DNA from 4 places in the Vibrio palustris genome. Region 1 is predicted to be linked to each of the others. Evidence: predicted binding sites of a transcription regulator. Region 1 holds the regulator's gene; each other region holds the start of a gene.
The links. Region 1 encodes PurR, which represses purine synthesis genes. Its sites were predicted from a motif close to TNANGNAAACGTTTNCNTNA; they were not measured.

Region 1 (5,092 bases):
TATCCTGGTTCCAAATTGATCTTGTCTGGGTATTCTGGTGGGAGTGAGTTCAGCCATGCCAGAATGTTGGCACAAGTTGCACTTGGATTGGGTGTGCCTAAATCCGATATCATTTTACTGGAAACCGCCAAAGATACATGGGAAGAAGCTCGCCAAGCCGCGGCTTTTGTCCAACAAAAGAAAATGGTGTTAGTCACATCGGCATCGCACATGCACCGGGCATTGCAAGAGTTCCACGCCGCAGGACTTCAACCACTGCCAGCTCCAACCAATTACTTAGCACAAAAGAATATTCGTCAGCCATGGGAAAAATACGCCCCCAAAGCACGATATTTAGAGCAAAGTGAGCGTTTTTGGTATGAAACCATGGGGAGTGTATGGCATGATTTTCGGGATTGGCTGCTCAACACCACACCAGAACCGTTACCGGCAGCATCGCCAGAAACATCCACCGCCGAAGATATGCCCGATCCAATAACCAAGCCTCAACGTTAATGGACACGTTAACGCGCCACGCCCCATCGATAAGTGACTTTTCTATGGGGCGTGAGTTTATCAGGACTCTGTTCACAGCCTGCTAACAACCATGATAGCAAGGAATGAGGGAATGAATAACTGACCCTTAGGTGCCAGCAAACATATATCCCTCACCATGTATGGTCACAATGATTTGTGGGGTTTTCGGATCACATTCCATTTTCGAACGTAACCGCCGTATTAATACATCAATCGTTCGGTCATTTGGCGTATCAACACGATGGCTAATCATGTTTAAAATGGCCTCTCTAGTGAGAACTTGATGGGGATTCGATGCTAACGCGACTAACAACTCATATTCCGCCTTAGTTAACTTGATCGGTTCACCATGCTGGCTTAACGAGCGACGTTGAATATCAAAAAACCAATCACCAAATTGGATTTGTTGGCAATCGACATGCTGAGTTAAAGGAGCATGCTCACGTGAACGAGACACTCTCCACATTAAATTTTTCACTCGAACCAAAAGTTCTCTCAGCTCAAATGGCTTAGCAATATAATCATCTGCGCCCATTTCTAAGCCAATAATTTTGTCAATGTTATCTTCTCGACCGTTTAATAGAATGATCCCCATATCGGATCGACTGCGTAGCTCTCTTGTAATCATTAAGCTATCACCAGATAATAATTGTGCATCCAATAAAACCACATCAAAATCTTGTCGATCTAGGTGTTCACGCATTTCTATACCGGTCTCAGCCGACAGCACGTCGTATCCTTCCTGTTGGAAGTAATCGACCAAAATAAGCCGCGTCTCTTGCTCACTTTCTACAACTAATAACGGATAATTCATAAGCGCTACTGATTTCCGGTTCTATACACACTGATTTCATTCTATTCATAGTCCGTAATAATTCTAGCGTTACGCTTTAAAACCTTATCCTTTATTGATTCAAAACAATCTAATCCTCGGTTTTCATCCAATAGCGACCATAAAGACGCCAAACCGAGGAGGGTTGCGTGGCAACTCACTACGGCCAAGAGTCGCTTCTTTTTATCCGCTTAACCCACTAACGAAAAGATCGTGGACATGGAGTACATATAACAAATATGAATTTTTCATTGCGGCGCTGCAGAGAGCAGTCTAGAATCACAGCTAGTTTGAAAATAAAAATTATCCAATCAAGCCGCTCTTAGTTAGCGGTTTTTTTAATACATATCGGCTTATTTAAAAGCACCCACTGTTGGCTGAGTTCAGTATCTGACCCTTCCTAGCCAGCAGCAGTAATAGGACAAAACCAATGGCGACAATCAAAGATGTAGCCCGCCTCGCTGGCGTCTCGACGACAACCGTATCTCATGTAATTAATAAAACACGCTTTGTGGCTGAAACGACCCAAGAGCGTGTGTTAGGCGCTGTAAAACAACTGAACTACGCACCGAGTGCCGTTGCAAGAAGTTTGAAATGCAATACCACCCGTACTATTGGTATGTTAGTGACCCAATCTACCAACCAATTCTTTTCTGAAGTCATTGATGGAGTGGAAAGCTACTGTTACCGCCAAGGCTATACGCTCATTTTGTGTAACACTGGTGGCATCTATGAAAAGCAGCGTGATTATGTACGTATGCTCGCGGAAAAACGCGTCGATGGTATGTTAGTGATGTGTTCTGACATGACGCCCGAACTCATGGAAATGCTCGACGCCCACTCAGATATCCCTAAAGTGATCATGGACTGGGGATTAGAAGATTCTCAAGCCGATAACATTTTGGACAATTCAGAAGAAGGTGGTTACATTGCAACTAAACACCTCATCGACAATGGCCATACCGACATTGCGTGTTTGAGTGGACAATTTTCGAAAGTGGCTTGCCAAGAACGTATCCGTGGCTTTCGCCGCGCAATGCAAGAAGCCAAATTAACGGTCAACGAAGATTGGATTTTAGAAGGCAACTTTGAATGTGACACTGCCGTCCTTGCCGCAGATAAGTTGTTAGCGATGGATGAGCTACCAACCGCAGTATTTTGCTTCAATGATACTATGGCACTGGGCTTAATGAGCCGCTTACAACAAAAAGGCTGCAGTGTGCCTGATGATATCTCAATTGTAGGCTATGATAATATTGAGCTCTCAGAGTATTTCTCTCCCCCGCTGACGACAATCCATCAGCCTAAACGTCGTGTCGGGAAAAACGCGTTTGAAATTCTTCTAGAGCGAATCAAAAACAAACAGCATGATCGTCGTACATTTGAAATGCACCCAGAATTGATCACCCGTGACACTGTAAAGAAATTGTAAATTGATATTCATTAACATTAGTGTCATTATGGATGTTGGTACATATAATAGATAGCAATTTACACAAAGACTTTCGCGTAGAATTATTAGGGAACTTGATGAACAATTCTGGTTCCCTTGCTGTAAGTTCTTAATAATTATATTAAACCCAGATGTCACGCACAGGGCAAACCAATCGAAAGGTTGGGACGCAAAGCCTCCGGCCTTAGCTTGATGACAGTATCTGTCATCTAAAAGGTAGCGGGGTTACCGATGAAATATGTACAATGCAAGTTTACGTTACACTGACAAAACATATGCATTGTATTGCTATACTCTCGGACCTGATTTTGGTGGCGTATCTCAATTACACCGAGACTAAAGGCATGGATAAACCTATATTAAAAAACTCAATGCGTCTGTTTGAATCTCTAGGACGCGTAAAATCTCGCTCAATGTTCGGCGGATTTGGTATTTTTGTTGATGACACAATGTTTGCATTGGTCGTTCAAGATAAATTACACATCCGCGCAGACGATCATTGCGCAGAGATTTATCGATCGAAAGGCTTGGAACCCTATATTTATAAAAAACGTGGTTTCCCAGTTATCACTAAATATTTTGCTCTTCCTGAAGATTATTGGGACAATCCCAATGATATTTTGCAAGAAGCTAAGCAAGCATTGCTTGTGGCGAAGAAAGAGCGTGAATCTCAAGCGAAGGCAAAACCAACGCGGCTTAAAGATTTACCTAACTTACGATTAGCAACCGAGCGTATGCTGCGTAAAGCGGGGATCGAGTCCGTTGAAATGCTCCATGAAAAAGGCGCATTAGAAGCTTACAAAGCCATTCAAGATACCCATACGACCACCGTCAGTATTGAATTGCTGTGGGCTCTAGAAGGCGCAATCGAAGGCCAACATTGGTCTGTGATACCGCAAAATCGCCGTGATGAACTCATGCAACGCTTGTAATTTATTTAGTTTAAAAAGCACTCTATTGAGTGCTTTTTTATTGCCTGTCACTTTTTAAATCCCCCTCACCTATTATACTGAAACAGCAAGTAATAGGAGTTCATAATGAAGATCTACATCACCCATAATCCCGCCGAAGCTCATATCGTCTGTGGACTACTACAATCAGAGAATATTGCTTGTGAAGTCAGAGGTGAACAGTGGTTTGGACTGCGTGGTGAAATACCAATGGATGAGCACTCTATGCCATACATTTGGCTCTTCCATACTTTTCAGGCTGACGATGCCAGCGCGATCATTGCAACATTTCAGAGCGCTTCAACAGAGACTGTCTTTCCGAGCTGGATTTGTCATCAATGCCAAGAAACCAATGAAGGGCACTTTGCCGTTTGTTGGCAATGTGGCAGCGCCCTGGTGGAAAATGCTTAGCTTGTGACACGCGACTCACGCACACGGGTAATATGCTGATGGATAAATTCAATCGAGTGATGATTGAACCTTTGCGGGCTCTCAATATTACATACGTGACCACAATCACTGAGCTCAACAAGCTCACTCATTGGCTGTTGCTGAGCCCATCGTTTTACGGGTTCTAAAAATAAATAGTCTTTGTCGCCCATAAGGTAAAGCGTTGGAATCCTCGGCATACACGAGCGGTATGTGGTCATCATTGGATTGACATACCGGGTTAAGTGGAACCAGCGTTTAAATTCACTTTGGCACAACTTTTTTGCTTCTCGAATAAATAACCAGCGCGATTCACGCTGTCTTGCCGTCGGCATCACGATATACGCAAATAAACGATAAAGCAGCATGTAAGGGACTAGGTTTTTAAACCAGTCACCTAGGCTAATTAAACATCGTGTACGGCAATCAAACGATAATATTGCCCCGCCCAGCACCATGCTTTTGATACGGTGCGGATGATACTGGGCCATTGTGTGTCCGATCAAAGTACCCAAAGACATCGCGACAATATGTGCTTGGGTGATATTCAGTCGGTCCATCACGTCGATCACATCTCCCGACACGCCACGAAACGTGTAAGACTCCCCTGCTTGACCACTGGTCGTCTCTGCTGAGCGGCCATGACCACGTAAATCAACTAATAACACATTAAAGTATTGGCGATACGCTTTAAGCTGTTTAAACCATATCGATGAACTGCCACCTGCACCATGAATGAAAACCACCCACTCACTGCTTGCTTGATGATGATATGCTTTGTGAAATAGTAGAGAGTTCGGCATGAGTATCCAACAATGACAAAAGACCGAGAATCATAGCATAGACAATGCTATAACGAGATAAACGTCGTCATTAATAAACAGAAGTGTCTGCAGAAAAGAGGTGCAGTCC
Region 2 (5,092 bases), 470 kb from region 1:
CATGAAAACCGTAGCTCTAACGGGTAAAGATGGCGGTAAAATGGCGGGGGAGGCGGATATTGAAATTCGTGTTCCTCATTTTGGATATGCCGATCGTATCCAAGAAATCCATATTAAAATTATTCATATCGTTATCCAGCTAATTGAAAAAGAAATGGAATAATCGCCTATTGATTGAGAAGTTCGCCTCTTGAGTAGCTGCGAGAGGCGTAGCCAATAAGGAGTGCTTTAACCGTGTGTGAATTGCTGGGCATGAGCGCCAATGTGCCAACAGATATTTGTTTTAGTTTTACAGGGTTAGTGCAACGAGGTGGTCGAACAGGCCCACATAGTGATGGTTGGGGAATCGTTTTTTACGAAGGGCGTGGTTTTCGTACCTTTAAAGATCCTGATCCTAGTTGTGAATCTCCTATTGCACGATTAGTGCAAGAATACCCTATTAAAAGCCAAGCGGTTATTAGTCATATTCGTCAAGCTAATCGTGGCAATATCAGTTTGGAAAATACTCACCCATTTACCCGCGAATTATGGGGTAAATATTGGACTTTTGCTCATAATGGCCAACTTACGGATTACACGACATTGCCAGTAGGCTCACGTCGTCCTGTTGGAGAAACGGACAGTGAGTATGCTTTTTGCTGGTTACTCAATGCGATGGAAACACGCTTTCCTACGCCACCAGATAATAAGCTCGAAGTGTTTCGTTACATTGCGACTTTGTGTGATGAGCTGAAACACAAGGGCGTATTTAATATGCTGTTATCCGATGGTGAGTATGTAATGGCATATTGTACCAATCATCTATATCGTATTACGCGTAAGGCGCCATTTGGCCATGCGACGTTAATCGATGAAGAAGTGGAAGTGAATTTTCAAGAAGAGACCACGCCAACGGATGTGGTGTCAGTGATTGCGACGCAGCCACTGACGCTCAATGAGCGCTGGTTAAGAATGAAGCCGGGCGAATACGGAATTTTCTATTTGGGTGAACAAGTCGAAACTAATTCACAAGAATTAATCCACGTCCCATTTGCTGAAAAAAAGCCGGGTAACCAAGCACCGAGTGAGCCCTTGTAATCCATTGGGTTGCGATAAAAAAAGGTTGATGCATTGCATCAACCTTTCTAATGTTTATGAGCTTAGCCGATTACTCGTCAGCGTAGCCATGCATACCAAGAGGTTCGCCATCAAGGAATGCTTTACCATTTTCCATAGTTAAACGATCTTCAACAAACCATTGCACGACCAGTGGATATATACGGTGCTCTTGGGTTTGTACTCGCTCTGTCAATGCATCGACAGTATCTTCATCGAAGATAGGCACTTTAGCCTGTAAGATGACCGGACCGCCGTCTAATTGCTCGGTTACGAAATGAACACTAGTTCCGTGTTCTTCATCTCCAGCTAAAATAGCACGTTGATAAGTATTTAATCCTGGATACTTTGGCAACAATGAAGGGTGAATATTGATCATTCTCCCTTTAAAGTGGCGGACGAAATCATCACTGAGGATGCGCATAAAGCCTGCTAATACGACTAAATCAGGGTTAAATGTGTCCATTTGACGCATCAATTCCAAGTCATAAGCGGTGCGACTTGCGAACGCTGCCGGATCGATAAAGACTGGCTCTGCATCGGCTTTTTTAGCGCGCTCTAAGCCATAAGCTGTTGCTTTATTTGAAAAAACAGCCGTGACTTTACCGCCTTTAATGCTGGAGTTACAAGCATCAATAATCGCTTGTAAATTCGAACCATTTCCTGAAATTAAAACAACTACACTTTTCATAAATTATTGTATCTCGACTTGAGCTTCATTCGCATTTGAGTCGGCAATTGTACCGATAACCCAAGCAGTTTCACCCTCTTTTTGTAAAAGATTGACGGCGTCTTCCGCTTGGTCTGCTGGAAGGGCAATGATAAGACCAACCCCACAGTTAAAAGTACGGTACATTTCATGCTGTGTAACGTTACCTTTTTCTTGTAGCCAATCGAAAATAGCAGGCCACTGCCAACTGTTACCGTCAATTACTGCTTTTGTGCCTTCTGGTAGCACGCGAGGAATGTTTTCCCAGAAACCACCACCAGTAATATGCGAGATCGCATGAATATCATGAGCTTCAATCAAATTTAGCGCAGATTTGATATAAATTTTGGTTGGCTCAAGTAAATGTTCGCCAATGGTTTTGCCATTAAGCAATTCGTTTTTATCAGCGTGAGATACCTCTAAAATCTTACGAATTAGCGAGTAACCATTCGAATGAGGGCCACTTGAACCGACTGCGATTAGAGAGTCACCAGCAGCGACTTTCGTGCCGTCAATGATGTTTTCTTTTTCAACAACACCGACACAAAAACCTGCGACATCGTAGTCTTCGCCTTCGTACATACCAGGCATTTCTGCTGTTTCACCGCCAATCAGGGAGCAACCAGCTTGCATACAGCCTTCTGCGATACCAGTTACAACATCAGCTGCGGTATCCACATCTAATTTTCCAGTTGCGTAGTAGTCGAGGAAAAAGAGTGGCTCACCACCTTGAACAATGAGATCGTTCACACACATCGCAACAAGATCGATACCAATGGTATCGTGTTTTTTCAGATCCAATGCGAGACGTAGTTTGGTGCCTACACCATCAGTACCTGACACTAGGACGGGATGCTTGTATTTGGTCGGGAGTTCACATAGCGCACCAAATCCGCCAATGCCACCCATTACTTCAGGGCGACGAGTACGTTTTACTGCACCTTTAATACGATCAACAAGCGCATTACCAGCGTCAATATCGACACCAGCATCTTTGTAGCTAAGAGAAGTGTTGTTACCGCTCACGGGACATCCTCAGTTCTAGTTTAATTGGAAAACGGCGATATTCTACAAGTGTTAAAACAAAAAGGAAAACGTTTGCGTCAGTTTTTTTCGTCATTTTTTACGAAAATAGTCTCGTATTCGTTCTCGAAGGCTGGCGCAGCCTTATTGCTCATGCTCTATAGCGAAAAGTAATGGTTTACATAGCGATGTAAAATTAATAGTAATCGGTGTATAATCCGCAGGTTTATTCAAATTGCACCGGAGATGGAAATGAAAGTTGTTGAAGTGAAACACCCGCTGGTAAAACATAAATTGGGTTTGATGCGTGAAGGTCAAATCAGCACGAAACGTTTTCGTGAGTTAGCGACAGAAGTGGGTAGCCTTTTAACTTATGAAGCAACCTCTGACTTTGAAACAGAAAAAGTCACCATTGAAGGTTGGATGGGTCCGGTAGAAATCGATCAGATCAAAGGTAAAAAGGTGACGGTTGTGCCTATTTTACGTGCTGGTCTTGGGATGATGGACGGTGTTTTAGAACACATTCCGAGTGCACGTATTAGTGTTGTGGGTGTGTACCGTGATGAAACGACATTAGAGCCGATTCCTTACTTTAACAAGTTAGCCTCTAATATCGATGAGCGTATGGCATTAGTTGTTGACCCTATGCTAGCAACGGGTGGCTCAATGATCGCGACGATTGATTTACTCAAAGAGCAGGGCTGTGACCAGATTAAGGTCTTGGTCTTGGTGGCGGCTCCTGAAGGTATTGCCGCACTTGAAAAAGTCCATCCGGATATCGAGCTTTATACTGCAGCGATTGATGAAAAATTAGATGAGAAAGGCTACATCGTCCCTGGTCTCGGTGATGCTGGTGATAAGATCTTTGGCACAATGTAATGTGCTGAGTCACTAAGTTTTAGCATGAATTAAAAAAGGGAGCTCGTTTAGCTCCCTTTTTAATAGTGGTTACACGCCAATGCGGTGCTTATTTTTTTAAGCTTAGCGTGCCGCCGGATTTTTGGTGCTGACGATGATTGTCCGACTTTTTCACTGATGATGAATTAGGACGCCCACCGCGTTTTGAATTCGGTGCGTGGCGCAAGTTATCTGCATTATTGCCACGGAACGTACGCGGGTTTTGGTTGCGGCGTGCTTTCGATGGTTGATTTTCTTCGCGGCTATCGTAGAGCTTAGCGTCGGTCGCGCGGCGAATATGTCGGCCGTGCTCAGTCTGTCGAGAGGCTTCCTCGGTACTGACGGAGCCTTCACACATCGCTAAAATGGTATTAATTTCTTCATCAGTCAAGTAACGCCATTCGCCATTCGGTATGCCATCCAATGAGATATTCATAATGCGCACGCGGCGCAGTTTGAATACTTCATAACCGAGTGCTTCACACATGCGGCGAATTTGGCGATTTAATCCTTGTGTCAGTACAATGCGGAAACTAAATTTAGTTTCTTTGGTGACTTTACACGGTAAGGTGACGGTATCAAGAATATTGACACCTGACGCCATTTGCTTCAAAAACGATTCTGTGATCGGTTTATCGACACGAACCACATATTCTTTCTCGTGGTGGTTACCCGCACGGAGAATTTTATTAACGATGTCACCATCATTGGTCAAAAAAATCAGACCATCTGATGGTTTATCTAAACGCCCGATAGGAAAAATACGTTTGGAATGACCAATAAAATCGACAATGTTTCCTGGAATATCACGTTCAGTGGTGCAGGTGATCCCTGTCGGTTTATTGAGAGCGATATATATGGATTTCTCTTTACTGCCAATAGGCTTACCATCGACATAAACGCTATCAGACGTCGTCACTTTTACGCCCATTTGAGGTTGCTCTCCATTTACGGTAACTCGGCCTTCTTCGATCAGTTTATCGGCGGCTCGACGCGAGCAAAAGCCAGTTTCACTGATGTACTTATTGAGACGCTTCTCGGCGAGTGTTGACATGGGATCTCCTCAAAATTTCATCGGGATAATACGTGACACCTCACATGGACGTGTACGTTTTAAAAGAGCGCGCATTCTAACAGGTCTCGGTATTTAGCCAAGACGTTTTTGATGGTGCTCTTTGTTTTCTAATTTTTGCTGTGGCGTCTTTTTTAATAAAACGTAAACTGCGCCAGTGCCGCCATGGTATTGTTGTGTGCTATGCATACATTGCACATCGTTGATCTGTGGTAACCAATAGGCGACGTAGCTTTTGATAAGCGCAGGAGGGTTTGAACGCTCTCCTTTGCCATGCACGATCATGACGGTGCGTA
Region 3 (5,092 bases), 710 kb from region 1:
TCACCGCGCAGTTTGCAACGGGAACCTGCCACGGCCCGACCATCTGATCACGAGCGACTAACCCGGTCACAGAGCGGTCACCAATCGTAATTAAGAAGGTTTTTTCAGCGACAGCCGGCAAACGTAAGACGCGATTAATAGCATCATTGATCTCAATACCGGCACGGTTAATCGCAGGGCTATCGACTTTCAATGTTTTCGCCTCGCGCGACATTTTCGGCGCTTTACCCAGTAAGATTTCCATTGGCATATCAATTGGCGTGTTATCAAAATGCGAATCTTCCAAAGTAAGGTGACGCTCTTCTGTTGCTTCACCCACAACCGCATAAGGCGCTCGTTCACGCTGACAAATCGCATCAAAGCAATCCATATGCTCTGGTGCTACCGCCATTACATAACGTTCTTGCGATTCATTACACCAAATTTCTAGCGGAGTCATACCCGGTTCATCATTGGGTACATCACGTAATTGGAAACGGCCACCGCGATTACCATCATCAACCAACTCAGGGAGCGCGTTAGAAATACCACCCGCTCCAACATCGTGAATAAAGGCGATTGGGTTGTCATCGCCCATCTGCCAGCAGCGGTCAATCACTTCCTGACAGCGGCGTTCCATTTCTGGGTTTTCACGCTGCACTGAAGCAAAATCAAGATCTTCGGCAGATTGGCCTGATGCCATCGACGACGCAGCGCCACCGCCCAAACCAATGTTCATGGCAGGGCCACCCAATACAATCAGTTTCGCACCGACAGGAATCTCTTTTTTCTGAACATGATTATCACGGATGTTGCCCATACCACCAGCAATCATAATTGGCTTGTGGTAACCACGAATTTCTTCACCGGCATGCGATGTGACTTTTTCTTCGTAAGTACGGAAGTAACCTAATAAATTTGGACGACCGAATTCGTTGTTAAACGCAGCGCCACCTAATGGGCCTTCCAGCATGATATCTAACGCGTTAACAATACGACCTGGTTTACCAAAATCGCTTTCCCATGGCTGCTCAAAATTAGGAATACGTAAGTTAGAAACCGTAAAGCCAACCAACCCAGCTTTCGGTTTACCGCCAATCCCTGTCGCGCCTTCATCACGAATCTCACCGCCGGAACCAGTCGATGCTCCTGGCCATGGTGAAATGGCCGTTGGGTGGTTATGCGTTTCCACCTTCATCAAAATGTGAGCATCTTCATGAGTGTAACCATATTGACCCGTTTTAGAATCAGCAAAAAAACGGCCGACTTTCGAGCCTTCCATGACCGCGGCATTATCTTTATACGCTGAAAGCACGTAATCTGGATGCATCTCCATGGTGTTTTTAATCATTTTGAACAAGGATTTATCTTGTTTCTCACCATCAATCGTCCAATCGGCATTAAAGATTTTATGACGGCAATGCTCAGAGTTCGCCTGCGCAAACATCATCAACTCAATATCCGTTGGGTTACGATCCAGCGTAATGAAGCTTTCAACCAAATAATCGATTTCATCTTCCGCCAGCGCTAAACCAAGAGAAACGTTCGCTTCTTCAAGCGCCGCACGCCCACCAGCAAGAATATCGACTGGGGTTAAAGGTGCTGGCTCGGCGTGACGAAATAATGCTTCTGCTTGAGAAAAATCACTGAAAACCACTTCCATCATGCGATCGTGAAGTAATTCTTTAAGTGTCACTTCTTGTGCTTCTGACAAAGCCGTTTCACACGTCACATAATAAGCCGTACCACGCTCTAAACGCTCAACAGCACTTAACCCACAGTTATGGGCAATATCCGTTGCTTTTGACGACCAAGGAGAGATAGTACCAGGGCGAGGTGTAACAAGTAGACGTAAGCCTTGCGGTTCATGCTCTTGAATCGTTGGGCCGTAGGTCAGCAGTTTGGCTAACTTTTCTACTTCTTGATCAGCAAGATCAGCATTGAGCTCAGCAAAGTGCATAAACTCAGCATAGATTTCAGTGACAGGGAGCTGTTGTTCACGACAAGTTTCAAGTAACTTTTGTACACGAAACTCAGAAAGAGCTGGGGAACCACGCAAAATTCTCATGTGCTTAGGTCTCTATTGACTAGTGAGTGTGATAGAAATCGGAATAAATTCAATAAAAAACAGTTGTTTATTATTTTTTATTGAACTAAATCGCGATTTAACCTCGTTGAATGCGGTGCATTATAGAGGATTTTTTTTTGTGACGTAACACTAAAAGCAACCGTTTGCGTCATTTTTTTGCTGAAGTTTGAAATCCACCCATTTTGCTGCATTTATAACCCCCTTGATATGGGGTAGCAAAATGGCAAAGAGTTGAAGGTTATAAACCGCAATATTCCTAGTAAAAATCGCGCTTACATACCGCTATCATCACTATTCACGGGGCTTGGCACAAAATGTTTGAGAAAATCACAAAAATTTCAGTGAATTGGTATAATGGTGGAACATATCTGGCGTATTGAATTGTCAGAACTTTGCCAAATGAGCCGACTTTGATATAAAGTCCATATTAGCCGCGAGAGATCTCAAATTCATGACAACGCTCTTCTCCAACACTTTGCAACGCTGCCTAGCCTTAATGCTTTTTTCAGTCATTCTATCCGGCTGCCAAATTGATTCAGAGCCAAAAAGCGAATTGGACCAAATCCGCGAACGCGGCGTTTTGCGCGTAGGAACTTTAAATAACCAATTGTCGTATTATATTGGTCCAGATGGGCCTGCCGGCCTAGACTATGAACTGACCCGTGAGTTTGCCCGAGAGCTCGGGGTCAAATTAGAGATTAAACCGGCCTACCGCCTCGCAAGCCTGTTTCCTGCGCTAAAAAACGGTGAAATAGATATTATCGCTGCAGGGTTAAGTCAATCAGAGCAACGCTTAAAGCATTTTCGTGCCGGGCCAGCTTATTACTACGTGTCACAACAGTTGATCTACCGTAAAGGCCAATGGCGCCCAAGAAACATCAATCAGTTAATTCGCCATCAAGCTCAGCTTAAACAAAATCAAGATGACGCATCCGTCATTCATGTCGTCAAAGACTCACACTTTGAAAAAACCCTCGCGGATATTCAACATAGTCATCCAGGTTTTGAATTTAAAGTCGATAAAAATAGTGATATCAACGATTTATTACGCCAAGTATCGAAAAAAGATTTACAGTTTACCGTCGCCGATTCCGTACAAGTGTCACTCGCACAACGTATTTATCCAAATTTAGCTGTCGCGTTTGAGATGACAGAAGATCAACCAATCTCATGGTTTATGCGGCGTTCAGATGATGAAAGCTTATACGCATTAATGATTGAGTTTTTCGGTGATTTAAAACAATCCGGCTATCTCGCCTCGATCGAAGAAAAATACATTGGTCACATTGGCACCTTTGACTATGTTGATACACGGGCTTTTATTCGTGCTTTAGATAGCCGTTTACCCAAATGGACGCCACTATTTAAAAAGTATTCTGGTGATTTTGATTGGCGCTTAATAGCGGCTGTAGCTTACCAAGAATCACATTGGAACCCGCGCGCTAAATCGCCGACGGGAGTGCGTGGCATGATGATGTTAACCTTACCTACGGCTCGTAGTGTTGGAGTCAGAAACCGTTTAAGCCCAGAACAATCGATCCGTGGTGGCGTCAAGTATTTAGACCGAATGGTCAACCGTATACCAGATTCTATTTCTCGACATGAAAAGATTTGGTTTGCACTCGCCTCCTACAACGTAGGATATGGGCATATGATGGATGCGCGACGTTTAACACGTGAGCAAGGCGGTGATCCAAATTCCTGGGGGGATGTCAAAGACCGATTACCACAATTACGTCAGAAGAAGTACTTTACTCATACGACTTATGGCTATGCTCGTGGTGATGAAGCCTTAGTCTATGTCGAAAACATTCGACGCTACTATCAAAGTATTGTTGGCCACTTAGAGCAAAACACTATCATTTCAAGTGATAGTAATACTGACGATTTAAAAGTCATCGACGTGACACCACTACCTGAAGATCTTGAAGATGACAATTCAGACACGGACACGGACACGGACAATGATAAAGACGCCGCTCATCCTAAAACTGTGAGCCAAGCAGAGAAACAATAAAACGGGTCTGTGTCGTCACGAAATTATCACTTGATCTTTCTACTGAAAAGCCCTAAAACAGTAGAAAGTTCTCGTCATAGCAAGGGTCATACTCCAATGCTGAGAACGTGTGATTAACCGCAGATACCCTTTATCTCAACTCATCATCTCATTGATATGTCGACGATGGCAGCAATGATGTGCATGTCGTTTTTTGTTTGATGAATGCTTCGATTTATGCAAACAAACACGACTAAACGCATCATGGCTTTACTTGGCATATCACGGCGGATTGATTCAAAAAATCAAGCAAACAAGAACGCGCCAAGACGCGAGAAGAGATCAATATAGATGAAATTAGACGTATAGGAGGTTGTTTTATGTTGAAACGTAAACAATCAAAATTATTCAAAAAACAAGCAACAGCTGCTAACCGACGCCGTAGAATGCAAACGAATAACAAACGTAAAATTTTCGAGCGTCACAACTCTTATGTCCTTATGAGTTGTTAATCACCGCAGTGCAAACATCAACATCGAGGAGATGGATACAGGTGTTTGCACATCCCCCCATATACTCATACCAAGATACTCATACCAAGATAAACAACCTGTCTTATTGTTTGTTCTCAGAGTTTTGGCTTAATCCTAGCCGCATTTGCTCTTGTTGTTTTTTAGCTTTAATTTCTTTACGACGACGCTTAAAAAATGCCTGTAGCTGTGCACGGCATTCGTCAGCCAATAAGCCAGATTCAACACACGCATAATGATATGCTGCATCATTTTCAAACAAATTTAATACTGTGCCCGCTGCGCCAGCCTTGAGATCTGGTGCGCCATAGACAATCCGCTTTACTCGGCTATGCAATAGCGCGCCGGCGCACATTGGGCATGGCTCTAATGTGACATACAACGTTGTCTCTAATAAGCGGTAATTATTGAGGACTTGCCCAGCTTGACGAATCACTTGAATTTCAGCATGAGCGGTAGCATCGTGGTCGCTGATCGAGCGATTCCAACCTTCCGCGA
Region 4 (5,092 bases), 1.3 Mb from region 1:
ACGATTCATTCTCAGCATAGCCCAGCAGCACAAGAGTTTAAGCGCGGTGTGAGTATTGATCTAATGAGTGACGAAATGACCCAAGATTTGGGTTCACCAACCGAAGTACGCATGGCTCTGGGCAAAGAAAGCTATGTATTGTGGATTCGTATTGAAGAGCTTCCTGGGCAGCTCATTCGTATTCCGTTATCAGAGCTACGTGAGAAAGATTTTGCTCCGCTCTTTCGTAACAGCATCATCATGGCTTTTTTGATTGTGGCTGGTGGTTGGTTATTCATTCGATTGCAAAATAGGCCATTACTGGCGTTAGAGAAAGCGGCTAAGCAAGTCGGTAAGGGTGAGTTTCCTGAGGCTCTTCCTGAGAAGGGAGCGACTGAAATTCGGTCAGTCACTCGCTCCTTTAACCAAATGTCGAAAGGTATTCAGGCTTTGGAAGAAGATCGCGCGCTGTTGATGGCAGGGATTAGTCATGATTTGCGCACGCCGTTAACACGGATTCGTTTAGCGACGGAAATGATGTCTCCACAAGACAGTTATTTAGCTGAAGGCATTATCAGCGATACTGAAGAGTGTAATGAGATCATTAGCCAGTTCATGGACTACTTGAAACCGATTAATGTGGACTCTTTTGAAGCGGTGAATTTGAACGATATTGCGAATGAAATTGCCACTGCTGAGACATTCGCAGGAGAAAACACCGTAGGGTGGGAGCTGAATGACTCGATATTAAATGCGCGGGGTAACCCTATTGGTATTAAGCGCGCCGTGACCAATTTAGTTGTCAATGCCTACCGCTATGGCAATGGTTGGGTACGTTTGTCATCCGGTATGACTGCTGATCGTAAAATGGTATGGCTGACGGTTGAAGATGATGGGCCAGGGATCCCTGAAGAGCAAGTGGCGACGCTATTTGAACCTTTTACCCGTGGTGACCGCGCGCGCGGCAGTGAAGGTACGGGGCTAGGCTTAGCGATCGTTAAACGCATTGTTGGTCAGCATCAGGGGCGTGTACTGATGAGTAATCGTTCCTCAGGCGGATTAAAAGTGCAGATTAGCTTTCCTGCCGATACAAAAACGGGAAGCTAAGCTTCCCGTTAGTGACATGTTTACTGACGTTTATCTATGCTGTGACGTGATTAACGTCAGTAAGGCGTATAAGCTTAAGCCTCTTCGTCATCATTATGAGCAGGTAAAATAAGGTTCATAATGATGGCGGTAATGCCACCTGCCGCAATTCCCGTGGAGAATAGGTTTTTCACAAATTCAGGCATAAATTGCAGAATTTCAGGTTTTTGTGCAATGCCTAATCCCATTGAAAAGGACAGTGCCATAATGAGTACGGCACGGCGATCCAAGTCTACGCGAGAAATAATACGTACTCCCGCTGCGGCGATCGTACCGAACATAACAATAGTTGCGCCGCCCAAAACAGGCTCTGGAATCATTTGTACAAAATTGGCGACGCCTGGAAATAAGCCAAGTAAAACCAGCATACCAGCAATAAAATAACCGACGTAGCGGCTTGCCACACCGGTGAGCAAGATTATGCCGTTGTTTTGGCTGAATGTTGAGTTTGGAAAGCTATTAAGTACCGCGGCTAATGCTGAATTAATACCATCGGCTAAAACACCGCCTTTAATACGTTTCATGTACACCGGCCCTTTGACTGGCTCACCAGACACTTCAGATGTAGCCGTAATATCACCAATGGCTTCTAGTGCAGTAATGAAGAAAATCAGAACCAGTGGGATAAAGAGCGACCAATCAAAACTTAAACCAAATTGCATTGGAATCGGCAAGGCAACCCAGTCACTGTTCGATGTTGCTGATGTATCTACCATGCCCATCATGTACGCCATTACGTACCCGACTAGCATAGCAATGACAATGGAAGAGACACGGATGTATGGGTTACGTGAGCGGTTTAGTAAGACAATGAGCCCAAGTACGACGCCGGCGAGCGCCAAGTTTGAGAGGCTACCAAAGGTATGATTATCCATCGCTGCGTATCCGCCGCCCATTGAAATCAACCCGACTTGGATAAGCGTGAGACCAATCAGTGTCACCACAATACCAGAAACGAGTGGCGTAATGACTTTCTGTGCATATTGCAGCACGCGAGATAATAAAATTTCCGCCGATGACGCGACTAAAATGGTTCCAAAGATTGCTGCCATCATGGTTGGTACATCAGCCCCGCCTGCTTTTAACGACATACCAGCCCCAATAATCGGACCTAAAAAGTTAAAGCTAGTGCCTTGAATCGATAGCAGACCTGAGCCAATTGGGCCGATTGTCCGAATTTGAATAAAAGAAGACACTCCGGAAGCAAACAAAGACATACTGATGATGGTGTTGGTTTCTGCAGCGGGAACTCCCAAAGACTGACAGATGATTAATGCTGGTGTGATAACGGCGACAAACATTGCCAATAAATGCTGGATAGCAGCAAAGATGGTTTGTGGAATCGGCGGCTTATCATTCAATTGATACACCAACTCAGTTTTGCGTGGGGTGGTTTTGGTCGTCATAATCTTCTGTTGTGTCCTGCTAGTTATCATAATTCCTTTGCTTACGCTGAATGGGTAAACAAAGTCGAACAGACACAGTCTCTGTGATTGCTGTTAGTCAGAGTCTGTTCGAGATTGGTATGGGTGGACGTGCCACCAAATTAAGGGCGAAATTATAGAGTCTTTAGCAACAAAAGCAAACGTTTGCTAATTGAGTTAAAAATAACTTTCTCAAAAAAAGGAAAAGAAGAGATGAAAAATATTAATAAATTCAATTATTAATATTTTTCATAATGGTTAATCGAAGCGATATTTGCCGTTGACTGATTTTTTGACAGAACCAGTTAAAGATACGCTAGGGTAAAGGAGTGAACGTACATAGACACAGTAAGTCAGTAATGCGATGGCGGCGAGAAGACCAGCGACAATCCCCAGCGACAGTGAGATAGCATGCTGTTGCATCGTGATCACTGTCATGACAATGAACAAGAAACCAAAAGTTAAAAAGTTGGTGAAGGCGTGCAAGCGTAATCGCCACATACCAAAACCATTAATGACAGGAAATAATAAGCCAATACAGGCGGTGAAAAACCATTCTAGTGGGCCACCTTGTTGTTGAATTTCCGTCACAAAGTAATGGGCTAGCCACATCATCGGTAAAGTTAGCAAGAATACCAAGCTGACTAAAGTTAGATGGGATTTACGATGTTCTGCAACGCGCTCAGGAGAGGCAACGGAAGCAATCAGAAACGCTAATCGGCTTTCTTTATCTACGTTCGAGCGATACTTTGAAAAAATTTTCTCTTTGCTCTCGCCCTCAGCGATACGTTGTTTGATCTCATTAATCAGTGTGGCGGTATTCATAGCATCCTCAAATAATGTATTTCATGTTCATTGTACGCATTTCACCGTCCAGCCCCATCAGAATTTCGCTAAGATTATTCAATATGCATACTAAGCATGTGAATAATGTTCTCGGCTTCCTAACCAACGCTCGATAATTGCATGAGCATTTTGAGGGTATTGATCGTGAATATAGCGAGCTATGCGTTGAACCTCGGGAATTAGTGGTTGATCTCGTAACAAATCGGCAATCTTAAAGTCGGCGATGCCGGTTTGTTTAGTCCCGAGTAATTCGCCCGGACCACGAATGTCTAAATCACGCTGCGCAATCACGAAACCATCGTTACTTTCACGTAATACCGCTAAGCGTTTTTGCGCCGTCTTGGACAATGGGGCGTGATAGAGCAGAACACAGTGGCTAGCCACGGAACCACGACCGACACGACCACGCAACTGATGTAACTGCGCAAGACCTAAGCGCTCAGGGTTTTCGATTATCATTAAACTGGCATTAGGAACATCTACCCCAACTTCAATGACCGTTGTGGCGACCAATAAGTTGAGTTCGTTATTTTTAAAGGCTTGCATGACGGCTTGTTTTTCAGCGGCTTTCATGCGGCCGTGAACTAAACCTATTTTGACATCAGGCAGGGCTGTTTGTAGTTCCTCGGCAATATCAGCGGCGGCTTGGGCTTCTAAAACTTCAGATTCATCAATTAAAGTGCAAACCCAGTAGGCTTGCTTCCCTTCCGTAAGGCAGGCGTGGCGAACTCGCTCAATAATCGTATCCCGCTTGGTATCAGGAATAGCCACGGTTTGTATGGGTGTTCGCCCTGGTGGCAGTTCATCGATGATGGAGGTTTCGAGATCTGCATACGCTGTCATGGCTAATGTCCGTGGAATCGGGGTGGCAGTCATGATCAACTGGTGGGGAAAAGCACCTTGCTGAATGCCTTTTTCACGTAGTTCTAAGCGCTGGTGGACGCCAAAGCGGTGTTGCTCATCAATAATCACTAATGCGAGATTATTAAATGTCACATGCTCTTGAAACAGAGCGTGAGTACCAACGACCATTTGCGCTTCACCACTGGCAATGCGCGCTAATTCAGTGTCTCTCGCTTTGCCTTTTAACTTACCGGCAAGCCACCCCACTTGGATGTTCATGGAAGCAAACCAGCCAGAAAAATTCAGCGCATGTTGCTCGGCCAGTAATTCGGTTGGGGCCATAAGGGCAACTTGATAGCCACTCGCGATCGCATGTACGGCCGCCAATGCAGCAACTAAGGTTTTACCTGATCCGACATCGCCTTGTACTAAGCGCATCATAGGGTAAGGCTGGACTAAATCGGCTTCAATTTCTTTCACCACGCGATCTTGCGCGTTAGTGGGGGTAAAAGGTAACTGATTTAATAGTGCTGCTTTCCACTCCAAAGACGTGGGAATAGGTAATGCTTTATCTTGTTGCCCTTGGCTACGTACTGCGAGCATGGAAAGGTTTTGCGCTAACAATTCTTCCATGATTAAGCGTAGTTGCGCTGGATGTCGACCATCATCAAAGAGCGAAATATCAATATCAGTCGCGGGACGATGGATAATATGCAGAGCTTGTCCCAAGGTCATTTGATGATCATATAACCCTGAGGGCAGTAATTCTTGTACTGCTGCTTTGTCTAGTAGAGCTAGAGCTTGGTCTGTTAAATTACGCAGTGTGGCTTGGCGTAAACCATCAGTGGTAGGGT

Region 2: purM (phosphoribosylformylglycinamidine cyclo-ligase) is a predicted target of PurR. The motif match lies at 2,891-2,910, and genes of this name have one in related genera.
Region 3: purL (phosphoribosylformylglycinamidine synthase) is a predicted target of PurR. The motif match lies at 2,200-2,219, and genes of this name have one in related genera.
Region 4: OCU30_RS11470 (uracil-xanthine permease family protein) is a predicted target of PurR. The motif match lies at 2,703-2,722, and genes of this name have one in related genera.

What each region holds. Positions count from the first base shown of each region.
Region 1 is NZ_AP024887.1:1,135,925-1,141,016, reverse strand. Features, by position in the region: gene elyC (envelope biogenesis factor ElyC) at 1-495, shown strand, start outside; gene torR (two-component system response regulator TorR) at 623-1,330, opposite strand; gene purR (HTH-type transcriptional repressor PurR) at 1,779-2,780, shown strand; cyclic di-GMP riboswitch class I at 2,936-3,034, shown strand; gene OCU30_RS05515 (TfoX/Sxy family DNA transformation protein) at 3,146-3,733, shown strand; gene OCU30_RS05510 (putative signal transducing protein) at 3,839-4,162, shown strand; gene OCU30_RS05505 (alpha/beta fold hydrolase) at 4,159-4,983, opposite strand.
Region 2 is NZ_AP024887.1:664,297-669,388, forward strand. Features, by position in the region: gene lpcA (D-sedoheptulose 7-phosphate isomerase) at 1-163, shown strand, start outside; gene OCU30_RS03200 (class II glutamine amidotransferase) at 235-1,077, shown strand; gene purN (phosphoribosylglycinamide formyltransferase) at 1,148-1,786, opposite strand; gene purM (phosphoribosylformylglycinamidine cyclo-ligase) at 1,790-2,830, opposite strand; gene upp (uracil phosphoribosyltransferase) at 3,080-3,706, shown strand; gene rluF (23S rRNA pseudouridine(2604) synthase RluF) at 3,795-4,778, opposite strand; gene smrA (DNA endonuclease SmrA) at 4,872-5,092, opposite strand, start outside.
Region 3 is NZ_AP024887.1:1,842,251-1,847,342, forward strand. Features, by position in the region: gene purL (phosphoribosylformylglycinamidine synthase) at 1-2,047, opposite strand, end outside; gene mltF (membrane-bound lytic murein transglycosylase MltF) at 2,520-4,085, shown strand; gene tadA (tRNA adenosine(34) deaminase TadA) at 4,680-5,092, opposite strand, start outside.
Region 4 is NZ_AP024887.1:2,449,299-2,454,390, reverse strand. Features, by position in the region: gene envZ (two-component system sensor histidine kinase EnvZ) at 1-1,086, shown strand, start outside; gene OCU30_RS11470 (uracil-xanthine permease family protein) at 1,161-2,531, opposite strand; gene OCU30_RS11465 (hypothetical protein) at 2,808-3,374, opposite strand; gene recG (ATP-dependent DNA helicase RecG) at 3,465-5,092, opposite strand, start outside.